3 regions of the Ectobacillus sp. OTK genome follow, and region 3 is predicted to be linked to each of the others. Evidence: predicted binding sites of a transcription regulator. Region 3 holds the regulator's gene; each other region holds the start of a gene.
What was found. The regulator Rex, encoded in region 3, represses fermentation and respiration genes when NADH is low (regulators of the CRP and FNR family bind a similar motif). The targets are predictions, from matches to a motif close to TTGTGAAATATTTCACAA.

Region 1: a site for Rex is predicted at 3,036-3,053, ahead of AC6HZ4_RS03695 (DoxX family membrane protein). Genes of this name have one in related genera too.
Region 2: a site for Rex is predicted at 1,697-1,714, ahead of AC6HZ4_RS02500 (L-lactate dehydrogenase). Genes of this name have one in related genera too.

Annotation. Positions count from the first base shown of each region.
Region 1 covers NZ_AP048547.1:723,241-727,992, forward strand. The annotation lists gene AC6HZ4_RS03685 (ATP-binding protein) at 1-777, opposite strand, end outside; gene AC6HZ4_RS03690 (nitric oxide synthase oxygenase) at 1,040-2,152, shown strand; gene AC6HZ4_RS03695 (DoxX family membrane protein) at 2,424-2,957, opposite strand; gene AC6HZ4_RS03700 (metal-dependent hydrolase) at 3,507-4,388, shown strand; gene helD (RNA polymerase recycling motor HelD) at 4,542-4,752, shown strand, end outside.
Region 2 covers NZ_AP048547.1:475,254-480,005, reverse strand. The annotation lists gene AC6HZ4_RS02505 (YebC/PmpR family DNA-binding transcriptional regulator) at 1-276, opposite strand, end outside; gene AC6HZ4_RS02500 (L-lactate dehydrogenase) at 658-1,602, opposite strand; gene AC6HZ4_RS02495 (DEAD/DEAH box helicase family protein) at 2,156-4,752, opposite strand, start outside.
Region 3 covers NZ_AP048547.1:240,904-245,655, reverse strand. The annotation lists gene groES (co-chaperone GroES) at 1-157, opposite strand, end outside; gene AC6HZ4_RS01420 (CPBP family intramembrane glutamic endopeptidase) at 470-1,204, shown strand; gene AC6HZ4_RS01415 (YdiK family protein) at 1,207-1,413, shown strand; gene AC6HZ4_RS01410 (redox-sensing transcriptional repressor Rex) at 1,440-2,069, opposite strand; gene AC6HZ4_RS01405 (ABC-F family ATP-binding cassette domain-containing protein) at 2,259-4,184, shown strand; gene tsaD (tRNA (adenosine(37)-N6)-threonylcarbamoyltransferase complex transferase subunit TsaD) at 4,421-4,752, opposite strand, start outside.

The DNA of each region.
Region 1 (4,752 bases), 480 kb from region 3:
TCCTTCAGCACGATCCAGCTCTGATATGGCTGTTTCCATGAAATATTTGTGCTGCTTGTCCACATTCTCCTTCGTCAGTTGAATAAAACCCCTCACAACCGTCAGTGGATTGCGTACTTCATGAGCGATAGAAGCTGCTAACTCGCTAATCATATTTAGCTTTTCCGCTTTTGAAAACTCCTGCTGAATTCTTTCATTCTCATAGATGCGTTCAAATAGAATAATGTTGCAAACGCCAGCCCCAATGTTGCAAAGAGCTGAAAATACAAAAAATCTCGGTCCTTGCTGAAAGAAAAAAGAAAGATTATCGGTAGTATAAAAGTAATACCAAAAAGAAAGCATGACAAGGGAATACATGCATGTTAAAAGAAGGATACTTAAAAAAATTTTTTTTCGAAAGCTTAATGCTGTAAAGGATTTACTGATTGGCAGCAGCAAGGAAAACAAGAGAAGGATCACAATCATTGTTATGAAAGCTGCTAAGTTTAGTCCTATATATACTCGATACATAATTAAAAGTATTCCTGCAATGATTCCCCCCTTGTATCCACCGTATAGAATCGAGATTACAAAGGGCACCCAGCGCAAATCCCAAAGGAAGGAAGAGCCTTGTACAACGGGGAACATCATGCATAAAATAGAAGACAGTCCGCAAATGATCCCGAGCAGCCATTGAGACATCGAGATGGTGCCCCTATACCGTTCTAAGCGCAAAAGCTGGTACACAAATACTGGCATAATAATAATAAGTGTATTTAATAGCAGCTCCTTAAACATTTTGCACCTCGCCTTCTCTTAGTTTTAGAATTTCCCCTTTAGTATAAAGATATAATATTTTAGTTCCGTTGGGAATTAATAATGTAATTAAATATATATTTAGTGAAATTATTACCGAGTCCTAAAATGATAAAAAAATGCAGCAAAAGAGATAAAAGTGTATTTTGTGATTTTTCTTTTCTCTTTTATAATTAAAGGATAAAACGGCATAATGAATTGTATAAAATATTTTAGAGATATAAGAAGTTAAGGGTGAAAAAGGGTGAACAATGCAGTGGAAAAAGAAGGGATATTGCAAGAAGCGGAAGACTTTATTAGAAGATGCTACCAAGAGTTAGGGAAAAGTGAAGATGCCATCAAGCAGCGTCTGTCGGGAATTCAACAGGCTATTGAAAAAAATGGAACATATGAGCATACATTTGAGGAATTAGAGCACGGAGCTCGTATGGCCTGGCGGAATAGTAACCGCTGCATTGGACGATTATTTTGGGGCATGCTTCATGTGTTTGATGCGAGAGGAGTGCAAACTGCCGAAGAGGTACATGAAGCGCTGCTGCGGCATATTGAGTTTGCGACAAATAGAGGAAAAATCAGGCCGGCTATTACAATTTTTAAGCAGAAAAGGGATGAAGAGAACGAGATTAGAATCTGGAATCATCAGCTGCTTCGTTATGCTGGATATGAGACAGAGCATGGGGTCATCGGAGATTCTGCTTCCTTGTTATTTACGAAGGAATGCGAAAAGCTCGGCTGGCGGGGAGAAGGGACAAGCTTTGATCTATTGCCGCTTGTTGTACAGGTGGACGGCGGGCAGCCCAAATGGTTAGAAATTCCGAGTGAATCTGTTCTTGAGGTGCCTATTTCCCACCCGGATTTTGCTTGGTTTGAGGAGTTTCAATTGAAATGGTACGCTGTCCCGATTATTTCCGATATGAGGCTCGAAATCGGGGGGATTCATTATACAGCGGCTCCGTTTAACGGCTGGTATATGGAAACGGAAATTGGTGCACGTAACCTGGCAGATACAAGCCGTTATCATATGCTTCCGCGCATTGCAGAGAGGATGAAATTGGATATGAGCAGAAATGCAACGCTGTGGAAGGATAAAGCCTTAATTGAATTGAATATTGCTGTGTTACATTCCTTTAAGGGAGCTGGAGTAAGTATTGTAGACCATCATACAGCCGCTCAGCAATTTAAGCAGTTTGAAAATCAAGAACAAGTGAGCGGCCGGGACGTAACCGGAAGCTGGATGTGGCTTATTCCGCCTGTTTCACCTGCGACAACTCATATTTATCATCAGAATTATAAAAATACAATTGTTAAGCCGAATTATTTTTATCAGGATAAGCCCTATAGTGCAGGACAGCTTTGAGTGTATGGACGCAGGAGCATTTTTTATATTAAGAAAGCTTATTTACAACGAAAGGTCTAATTATTCAAGGTGTAAAAATTCGGAGCGCGTGATTGGTAACTCCGTAGCAAGTTTTTATACTATGATGGGAGATTTTGAGTTTAACGTATCAAGATGTATAAATGTATTTATGCATAAAGAAAACGGCAGGGAGAAGAACTCCTTGCCGTTTTCGCAATCTAAAAGGTGCAGCATTTTTAATAGTTTTTGATTAGTATCTAAACTAAAAAGTCTAGACCGCAGGTTTTACGTTAATGTTTTTGGATTTTTTTATGCTATCGTTTTGTTTCAAAACAGTTTTGCGAATAAACGGGATGACCCAGCGGTCTAAACCAAATACACCGGCATTGAGCCCCGCTGCTAAAAGGATTCCTCCAAATAGAATATCAGTTGGATTGTGAGAAACAGTTCCTGCAAGCAAGAAGCTAAAGTTCATAACAAGACCAAAGAATGCTGCCGCTGTTGTTAAGCAGCCAAGTAATAATCCAAGGCCTACAAGAGTTTCACCCGCTGGGATTATAACATTAAATACATCTGCATTTGGAATCGCGAAGTTTTTAAGAAAAGATACATACCATCCATAGACAACGTCATCTGGACCGGCAACAGGTTTTGCCGCAGCTCCAGCTAGAAAACCAGATACGTCAAATTGGCCGCTTTGTAATTTTCCTAGTCCTGCTGTGAACCAAGAGTATCCTAAATATAAACGAAGAACAGTTAAAAGAGCTGCCGCAATGCGATTTTCCCTAATAAATTTCATAAACATAAAAGTTCGCTTCCTTTCAAATGAATTAGTAATGACTACACTGTAAGTATACTTAAAAATTTGTTAAAAATACTGTATTTGTGATGTTTTTCACAAATAGTTCAAAAGAAAATGAACAAATGGTGAAGAGCAATGTTTGTTCATATGCTGCCGAAACTAGTTTTATATCCTCTGGTACCCAGAACTAAAATCTGCCGATGTATTGCAGCTAGAACTAAAGGACTTTTCAGCTCAAGAGGTCCTTGTAATAATCATTTTGTGTTAAACTAAAAAAATCAATATTTAAATTTTCACATGGATTAAGTTATGACCGTGGTTATTCTTTTAATTTGCATCTCCATGTTTCTTTAAAACAAATAATTTGTATTTCATTTTCTGCCTTTGTTTTTTAGAAAAAAACGGGTAATTTATTTTTCGACGATGTTTCAGATATGGGGACTATTTTTACGAAAGCACAAAAGGGGCTTCATGAATATAAAGAAGTGTATATGATTAAGAAACTATCTGCCGCATGTACACCTGATATAAGAATAAGGGGAGGTGAAGAAAATGGATAGCATTACACATACTTTGTTTGGCTTAGCGCTTTATGGGACGATTAAAAAAGAAGAAATGCCGAGGCCGATGAAACGCGCCCTCCTTGTAACAGCAGTAGGAGGAAGCCAAATTCCGGATATTGATGTGATTTCGCAGCTGTGGGATACAGAGGGGATGTATCAGATGTGGCACCGCGGTATTACCCATTCTATCTTTTTGATTCCGATTTGGGCGCTGTTGTTTTACTTTATAAGTCGCGTATTGTTTGGAGTGCGGGGGATACGTATCTTTTGGCTTGCTGTGCTAGCTGTTTTTATTCACGATACAAGCGATTTATTCAATGCATGGGGAACCGGGTATTTAGAGCCGTTTTCGCAAGTAAGAATTACATTTGGTACAATTCCTATTATTGATTTTATCATTTGGTTAATGTTACTCGTTGCTTTTCTCGTTACACGAAGATATCGTTTTTCGTCACACCTTGTATATAGATGGGCATTTGCTTGTATAGGCTTACATTTTTTTCTTCAATCTGCGCAGGGCTATGCACTGTATCAAGCTTATGAATCGAAGTATGATCAGCTTACTCTTTCGGCAAGCTTTCTACCTGGGCATTTTTCTGTGATTGGGAAAAGGGGAAATGTAGTAGAAATTATGAATGACAGCATTTTCAGTGAGCCGCGGTTGCAGTATAAGCTTGTCTCACAAGAAAATGCAGACTTAAATAGACTGTTTAAGGAGATGCCGACAGCTAAAACTTTGTATAAATGGGCACCATTTGTTGTTGTGGTAGATAATGAAGACAGGCTTGGCGTCTATGACCCGCGTTTTTATCGCAATGGTCAATCCTTTTTGTTTGAGTATCTCGAAAAAAATGGAAAGGTAAGTCGATAGAAGGAGAAGTTTATGATTTTTTCCTTTTTGGTTAAAAATCTGTATAATGTTATTTTATGTAAAAGAGCAAAATACTCTAACAGAAAAGGCAAGTTCCCTATGCTTACAATGAACTTGCCTTTTCTTGTGTAGAGATGAGGAAAGGAGCCGTATATGTCAGCAAAACAGCATCCGGATTATCGTTTTGAACAGGAACGGTTGGAATTTACGAAGACGTATATTCGCTTTTTGCTTGAGCAGGCAAGGGAGAGTGAACAGCATTACCGGGAGCATATATGGGAAGCGTATGCAGATTTGAATGTACTTGACAGCTCGCTCGGCTATTCCAACTTGCTTACGAATGTGCAGTTTTTAGAAATGACGG
Region 2 (4,752 bases), 230 kb from region 3:
CGATCCATTTGGTCCGAAGCCTTCATAACGAAGCTCGGTATAGTTTTCCTCTGAACCGCCCTTCGCCTTTTCAATTGCACGATCAATAATCGTTTTTGGTACGTTGTACGTTTTAGCACGCTCAAGTACAACGCGTAAAGCCTGATTGGATTCCGGGTTAGGCTCGCCTTGCTTAGCTGCTACATAAATTTCGCGTCCAAACTTTGCATAGATACGACTCGTATTTGCATCCTTTGACGCTTTCTTTTCTTTAATATTGTTCCACTTACGACCCATACTGCTTCACTCTCTTTCAACTTTGAATCTACAAAAAGTATTAACATAAAATCAGCTATTCCTTCAATACTTTTTCAAAATAACAATAAAGAGTTCGTTACTACCTTCTTGCTAACAAACAATATAAATGGAAGATACCCTATTTAACAAATTATATTATACCTCAATTATACAATTTGTTACGAGTCTAATGATCAAAAAAAGATAGACAGTTTTCATTTCATTTATAAAAACATTTTTCTGTAATTTTCCAAACCAACTAAGCCTTTTCTTGTTCCTCCTTCTCTCATAAACAAAAACGGCAGAGACTCAACCTCTGCCGTTTTCTTGAAGCATATCATATTAAAATTTGAATACTCCACGCGAAAATCCATTTTATAATTACAGAACAGGAGCCATCGTTTCCTTTAATACTTTAACAGAATGTGCAAATTGTTCTCTCTCTGTCTCATTTAAATTAACCTCAATCACTTCTCTGACACCCTCACGATTAATGATAGCAGGTGCCCCAATATACACATCTTTATGTCCATACTCACCATTTAGGTACACAGAGACAGGCAGAACACTGTTTTCATTGTTAAGTATTGCCTTTGTAATTCGAACGAGAGACATGCCAATTCCATAGTACGTAGCGCCTTTTCGTTCAATAATGTGGTATGCAGCATCGCGCACATTTACAAAAATATTCTCTAGGCATTCCTTTTTAAATTCTCCTTTTCTCTTAAGAAAAGCATCCAGTCGCTCAATTCCGATTGTAGAATGGCTCCAGACAGGTAATTCAGTATCACCATGCTCCCCAATAATTAACGCATGCACACTTCTTGGGTCTACATTGAAATACTCTCCTAGCATAAAGCGCAGGCGTGCTGAGTCCAAAGTCGTTCCAGAGCCAATTACACGCTCCTTCGGTAATCCAGACTCTTTCCACGTTACATATGTCAGTATGTCTACTGGATTTGTAGCTACTAAGAAAATACCATTAAAACCGCTGTCCATAACATTCCTTACAATTTGTTTAAAAATATTAGTGTTCTTTACAACTAAATCTAGACGTGTTTCACCAGGCTTTTGTGCTAGCCCTGCAGTAATAACGACCAAATCCGCCTGTTGGCAATCCTGGTAAGTTCCGTTCCATACTCTTGTTGGTTTAGGAGCAAACGGAATACCGTGATTGAGATCCATTACCTCTCCCTCTGATTTAGCTTCATTCACATCTATTAGCACAAGTTCCTCTGTAATTCCTTGATTAATCATAGAATATGCATAGCTGCATCCTACAGCTCCTGTTCCAATTAAAACAACACGATTGATTTTTTGATTCATTTCCAGCATCTCCCTCGCGCAAATTTGTAAGGAGAATTTCCTTACTGTTGTAACTATAAGTTTTAATAAAGACAAGTTGATTATACATCAAAACTTGTGAATATTTTCACATAATCAATGACTTATTTGTGAACATTTTCACATTTACAATGATAAAAACATTTTAATAAGAGTAAGTGATTCCTTTTTAATTAACATAAACCCAAAAATTCTGCCTAAATGAGCAAGGCAGCAAGCGGAAGTACTCAAACAAGCAGCTTTTCTTAATATGATTACAGAATACTTTTTAAAAATGAAGTTCTAAAAAGCCAGTCAGGGTAAATTTCCACCCGGACCGGCCCATTCATTTTAGGATATTACGCTGCAAATTTTCTGAACATCTCCCACCTGCTCTGCAGCTATATCTAGGAGATATAACTGCTAACCTAGATTACGGCCAGCTTTCTTAATTAACTCCTCCTGTAAAGAAGCCGATACTACTATTTGCGCCGCGACATCAGCACTTACTATAACGTTTTTCATGACGAAACTTGAGTGCGGGACTTGCATTGCTTCAGCGGCCTCCTTTTGTTTCACGAACCAGCTCCAGCTTAAACAATCCATCTTCGGATTTTCTTACTATGGCCCAGTCAGGGTTATAATTACCTATAATCTTTGGCAACTGAATCCGAAACTTTGGCGGGAATTTGAAATAAAGTACAGTCTTATCTTCTTTAGTATCAGAAACGATCTGTTCACTGATACATCCATGTGCGATGTCTGAATCTGCCTGCATCATAGAGTAAGGCCACGCTTTTCCCAAGTCTACAAGCTCTCCTTTTGGATGCTTTACGGTTTCAGAAAAAAACTTCTCCATGTCATAGACCTCACTATCACCAATGATTTTAAGGTCAATATTCTCTATTACATGATCACTCAGCGTGATGCGGATTTGCGATAGGAATTCAAAAATCCATCCTTCTGGATTATCGAAAATCTTCTCTTTTTGCAGTGGATTCATTCGCTTGAAAATTTCCAAAACCGTCTTCTTTGTCAAAGAGGTTTCATTTGCTGCACGACTGATGAAATCAGGGATTGGATACTCGGTCTTTTCCGCTTCCATAACCCTTTTCTGTGCTTTAACAGCTTTCTCAGCCGTGAAGCGATGCGGCTCAAATCGCTTGAGTATAACCTCATTCTTAAATTTGACGAATGGCTCGCCGTGCTGTTCGTCGATACGAAGCACTTTAAAACCGCGCAATCGTTCATTCCCAACCTTTTTTTTAAGATCATCCTTTTCCGCAATCTTAATAATATTGTCTTGAATATTTCCTTGTGTATCTTCCATTTGGATACGAACTTTAGCACTTGAGCTGTCTTTCGCAATGTCCAACAATGAAATTGTATAATCTTCCAGTACAAAGCTGCCCCTTGATATCTCAATCAATGGACTTGGGAATTTAGCCATATTCAAGCGCTCTACACATTTCTCAATTAATTTCTCAGTATCAATCTTTAAAGAATACATTATCCGCTTGTTCAATTTGTTCCAGAAATCTCGAAACTCCTTTGAATTATATAAGCAATCATTACGTCCCATCTTTCCCTGCTCAAGTTTCTTCGGTCTTGGCGGGGCTTGCGCGCCATCCTCTACATACTCTTCTTGCAGCCTCGATACAAATGCTTCATATGACTCATTTGCAATTACTGTCAGTATATTGTAATTATGGTCTTCCAAGCGCTTCCCCTCTTGATCGACCAAGAGACGCATCCCGCGTCCAATCTCTTGTCGCTTCTTCATTGTAGAACTCGTCTGGTTTAGCGTACAAATCTGGCATACATTCGGATTGTCCCAGCCTTCTTTCAAAGCAGAGTGCGCGAAGATAAAACTCACTGGTTCGTCAAATGAAAGCAAGCGTTCCTTATTCTTCATGATAAGCTCGAATGCTTGCTTCTCCATTTCACGTTGCGCCTGTGTCTTTCCTTCCGTATCGACTGCTTCCTCATCAGGAGCATCTTGTCTCTTCTTAGCAAAATACCCCTCGCGCACGTCTTCCGCTTTCCTATCTTCAAATTCTGGATAGAGATGCTTCAACCGCTCAAATGTCTCGTCAAACAAACGCTTGATGACTCCATCTGGAGCAGTGTAGTTTTTGACTCGGTCAATGAAGAACAATGAAAGAACCTTTACATTCTGCTCCTTCAACCTTTGTTGACACTCCATATGCTCTAAAATAGTTCTTTCAATCATGGCTCGAAAAATTCCCTCTTTAGAGAGCACTGAGTCCACAACACTTAGAGACTTATCATTTTCAAATTGGATAAATTGTTCTTCTTCCTTTTTCCCATAACGAATCTCAGCTACAATAAACCCTTCATATTCAGGGTTTTTCGTCTTTTCCGCAAGATTATCGCCTTGCTTTAGCACAATCTCTTTCTCAATCAGTTCACCTTTGTCCAAAGCCATCGCTTTCACAATTGCTGTTATTGGCTTCTTTGTCACTTCCACAAGTCGTAATAGTGTCTCATTTAAGTTATCAAGCTCAGAAACCCCAATAACCTCAATTTGCTTGACCAAGTTATGACGGAATGCATCAATCGGTGTCAGACGATATACAAGGTTTGGTGTTTCCCTATGGGTTGCAGAGTAACGCAATGCAAACAATGGCTTTAAGGTACGCAACGCTTCCCTTGCCTTGTCGGATTCAAAATTCTGCGCCTCATCTAAAATCAAAATTGGCCTTGCTGCTTGGACATACTGGTACGGCTTCCATTCACCAGGGAGCTTCTCCGTATGCTTATAGAAATTGTTAGAAGACTTGTTAAACGCATCAATTGTCATAATCATGACAGTCAATTCTGTATTTGCAGCGAACGTTTTGATTTCACTCAGCTTACTACTATCATATGGAATACTGGCAATCTCTTGGTTATCGTATAGCCGCCTGAAATGGCTTTCTGTCACCTCAATGGACTTGATAACGCCTTGATAAATTGCGACACTTGGAACAACGATAATAAATTTTCTAAAACCGTATCTCTGCCTTAACTCATGGATTGTACGAAGGTATGTATAGGTTTTACCCGTCCCTGTCTCCATTTCGACGGTGAAATGCGGGACACGAACAGAATCGTATCCTGTATTTTCCATGACCATTCCAGCATCTACAA
Region 3 (4,752 bases):
GATCACCATTTTCAAGAACACGCCCTGTACCCACTGCCACAATCTTACCTTCTTGCGGCTTTTCTTGTGCAGTACCCGGTAAAACGATACCGCTTGCAGTTTTTTCTTCTGCTTCAACGAGTTCAATTACAACGCGATCACCTAATGGCTTTAGCATGAAAATAACCTCCTCAATAAGTATATATAAGTTTTTATTAGCACTCGAAAGCAACGAGTGCTAACACACTTATTATAATAATGAATCCATTTTTCTTTTGCAAGCAAAAAACTCACAAATTTTGTGAAAAAAGCCATTGTTTTGCTTGTCTCTAGCCCTCACTCAGTATATCCAATCAACTCGAAAACATTCCCTTCGTTTTCCGGGCATATTCTATGTTACAATGAGACACATACCATAAGTTGTTTTCGATACAAAGCTCTGTTTTCCTTTTTACAAATGAAAATTTATAGCAAAAAGGGGTTATGTGATTTGAATAAACGCTACGGCTGGATCATTGTTACATATATTGCAATGCAGCTATCCGGCGCAATCGGACTACCGCTCCTTCTTAAAACAGGATGGTACGATCAATATGAACGCGGGGCAAAACTCCAGATTGCTTCCGGACATTGGGCTATTATCAGCTTTTTTACGGCCTTGCTCATTATTCTATGGCTTTTGCGAAAGGACCAGTTGCATACTAGTATAAATGGCCGGAAATCAAATGCAGCCGCAACAGTCGGATGGATGATAACAGGGGTCTTTCTCGCCTTCTTCGCCCAAACTATTGCAGGAACGATTGAAATGAAGGTACTTGGCATTGAACCCGGTTCCGAAAATACAGAGCAGCTCATCGAAATTGCAGCCGCCACACCCTGGTTCATTCTTGTAACATCCGTTTTGGCACCGGTACTCGAGGAAATTGTTTTTAGAAAGATTTTGTTTGGCACACTCTATAAACGATATAACTTTTTGATTGCGGCTATTATTAGCTCCTTGATTTTTGCTGCAGTCCATCTGGATTTCTCCCATCTGCTCATTTACATGTCGATGGGGCTTGTTTTCGCCTTTCTATATGTACAAACCAGAAGAATTATCGTTCCTATCACAGCTCATGTTATGATGAATACCTTTGTTGTACTTGTAAATCTTGTATTTAAGGACGACCTAGAGCGAATGATGCAGAAAGCTGAAAAACTGCAAGTATTTATCGGAGGATTTTAAATATGCGAAGCTCACCATTGTTTATGGCCACACTATACTTTGTTCTCGGCTCTGTTTTCACATACTTAGCTGTGACAAGTGTCGAGAATACTATTTGGAACTTCTATACTCTGCTTTTAATTGTTATGGCAACATTTGATTTTGGATTGGCCTTAAGGCTCATCCTTTTGAATATCAGGCTGCGAAAGCTAAAAACGCCTAAAAAATAAAAAACGCGGGAAAGCTGCCGCGTTTTTTATTTTGGATAATGCTTTAAGAAATAGACAAGCGTCTGCAATTCCACAGCCAAATCAATATGGTGAATACGAATATGCTCCGGAACATCAATCCGAGCCGGCGTAAAGTTCAGTATTCCTTCTATCCCGGTCTTCGACAATCGGTCTGTTACTGACTGCGCCACATGAGAAGGCACCGTTAAAATAGCTACCTTTATATCATCCGTAAGTCTCTCTTCTAGTTCATCTAGATGATAAACAGGAATACCTGCAATGGTTGTTCCGATTTTACCTGCATCTACATCAAATGCCATTTCAATCCTTGTATTGTTATTCTTTGTGAAATTATAATTCAAGAAAGCGGTTCCTAAATTCCCGACTCCAATTAAAATAACACCAATTAAATCATCCTGATCAAGTGTTTGACTAAAAAATGATAAAAGATAATTTACATTATAACCGTATCCTTTTTTTCCCAATGCACCAAAATAGGAAAAATCTCTTCGAATCGTAGCGGAATCTACCTTTACTGCCTCACTGAGTTCAGCTGATGAAACACGTTGTTTACCGGAAAGCGATAAATTTTTAATAAACCTGTAGTATAAAGGTAATCGTTTCGCAGTTGCCTGCGGAATCTTCGGTTGCTCCATAGAATTCCCCTCCTTCTCCCTATTCCATTTTATATGTTATTAGAATAAATTTGTAGAAGTTTATTCATCTAAAGTTTTCTTTGTATAATAGAGATGGACTATGTCACTCAATTTAAACTATACACTATTTTTAGTTATATTGAAAAACATAAGTTTCATGTAAAAGAGACGGAACTAGAGGTGATTGCATTGATACTACTACAAGTGAACGGATTAATAAAACAGTATGGCGCTGATGTGATTTTATCTAATATAAAGCTAGAGGTACAAACACGTGACCGCGTTGCACTTGTCGGCCGCAACGGCGCAGGTAAATCGACGCTTTTAAAAATCATTGCCGGCGAACTGTCGTATGACGGAGGAGAGATTATCAAGCCAAAGGACGTAACAATGGGGTATTTAGCTCAGAATACCGGATTAGAAACCTCTTTAACAATTTGGGAGGAAATGATTACTGTATTCGCCGAACTGCAGGCAGCTGAGAGGGAACTCCGCCGTCTAGAGCAAGAGATGGGGCGCGAAGAAGTATTCACGAATGAAACGCGCTACCAAAAACTACTTTCTGATTATGACCGGTTGCAGCAAACATATAAGGAAAAAGGCGGCTACCAATATGAAGCGGATGTTCGCTCTATATTGAGCGGTCTAGGCTTTCCGGCTGAAACGCACGGTACAGTCATCTCTACCTTAAGCGGCGGGCAAAAAACACGGCTCGCTCTCGGTAAAATGCTATTAACAAAACCAGATTTACTCATTCTGGACGAGCCGACAAACCATCTTGATATTGAGACGCTTACATGGTTAGAGCAGTATTTGCAAGGCTATCCCGGGGCAATCTTAATCGTTTCACACGATCGCTATTTCTTAGACCGCCTTGTGACACAGGTATACGAAATTTCTAATAAACAGAGTAAAAAATATACGGGCAACTACAGTAAATATTTAGAAGAAAAAGCCGCCTCCTATGAACTTGAGATAAAGCGCTATGAGAAGCAGCAAGAGGAAGTATCAAAAATACAGGATTTCATTCAGCGAAATATCGCTCGCGCTTCCACAACAAAACGAGCGCAAAGCAGGCGAAAACAACTTGAACGAATGGATTTAATGGAAAAACCTCTCGGTGATGAAAAGTCGGCTTCCTTTCACTTTGATATTGAACGACAAAGCGGAAATGACGTGTTAAAGGTAAAGGACTTAAAAATAGGATATACAAACGAAGCCATTATCGAGCACATTCATATGCATATTACACGTGGTGACAGCATTGCTCTTGTCGGGCCAAATGGAATTGGAAAATCTACGCTTCTAAAATCCGTTATCCAACGGCTGGAGCCGCTGCAAGGAACGATCTCCTTTGGTTCGAATGTTACGATTGGCTACTATGACCAGGAGCAAGCAAACCTGACATCCTCCAAACGAGTGCTTGATGAGCTATGGGATGAGTTCCCGCTAAAGCCAGAAAAAGAAATCCGTACAGTTCTCGGGAATTTCTTATTTTCAGGAGATGATGTGCTAAAGCCTGTCTCTTCCTTAAGCGGCGGCGAAAAGGCTCGCGTCGCTCTCGCCAAACTCATGATGCAAAGAGCAAACTTCTTAATCTTGGATGAGCCGACAAACCATCTAGATTTAAACAGTAAAGAAATATTAGAGAATGCCTTAATTGATTTCCCAGGCACTCTTTTATTTGTTTCCCATGACCGTTATTTTATCAATCGTGTGGCCACTAAGGTAATTGAGCTGTCAAAAGAAGGTGCAGAGGAATATTTAGGTGACTACGACTATTACGTACAAAAGAAAGCAGAAATGATAGAACGGGCACAATTGCAGCAGGAAGAGCAAAAGCAATCGACCAAAGCTGAGCAGCCAGCGGAAAAACGAACATATCTTGAAGATAAAGAGCGAAAAAAACTAGAGCGACAACGAATTCGGAAAATTGAGGAGCTTGAGGAGCGTATTATGCAGTGGGAGGAGCAAATTGCAGCATTAGAAGAAAAGCTCTGCCTTCCCGAAGTGTTTCAAGACTATGAGCAAGTCCAGCAAATCAATTCAGAGAAGCAAGCCCTGCAGGAGCAGCTTGAGATTGCCATGACACAGTGGGAAGAGCTTCAAGGATAAAGGCCAAACTTGGGCAACGGAGTATCATACCGTAAGCGGGAATTTCCTGCTCATAATAAAAAAGTCAGTGTTGCACTGACTTTTTTATTATCCACAAATCTACTCAATTCTATTAACTTATCCACATTATCAACAACCAAACAGGTACTTATCAACAGATTTTACACAAATGAATAATAGTTAATAACATCTCTCTTACATTTATCCACAACAAAAAAGGGATCCCTGTGCATGACCTAGCTTTCGAGGTCTAATCCCGGGTTTGCATTTAAAGCTAAATTAGCCCGCTTGCCCTGATTGTACAAAATAGTGCCTGCTGCTGCAATCATAGCGGCATTATCAGTACAAAGCGACAACGGCGGAATCACCAGCTCTATGTCCTGCATTGGTGCAAATGCCTCCTGCAGGCGATTTCGCAGACCTTTATTTGCAGCTACACCTCCTGCGAGCAATACCTGCTTTACTCTATATTCTGCAGCCGCCTTTACTGTTTTTGTAACAAGCACATCAATTACACTGTCTTGAAAGCTTGCCGCTAAATCTTCGGGAGCAATGACCTCTCCTCTTT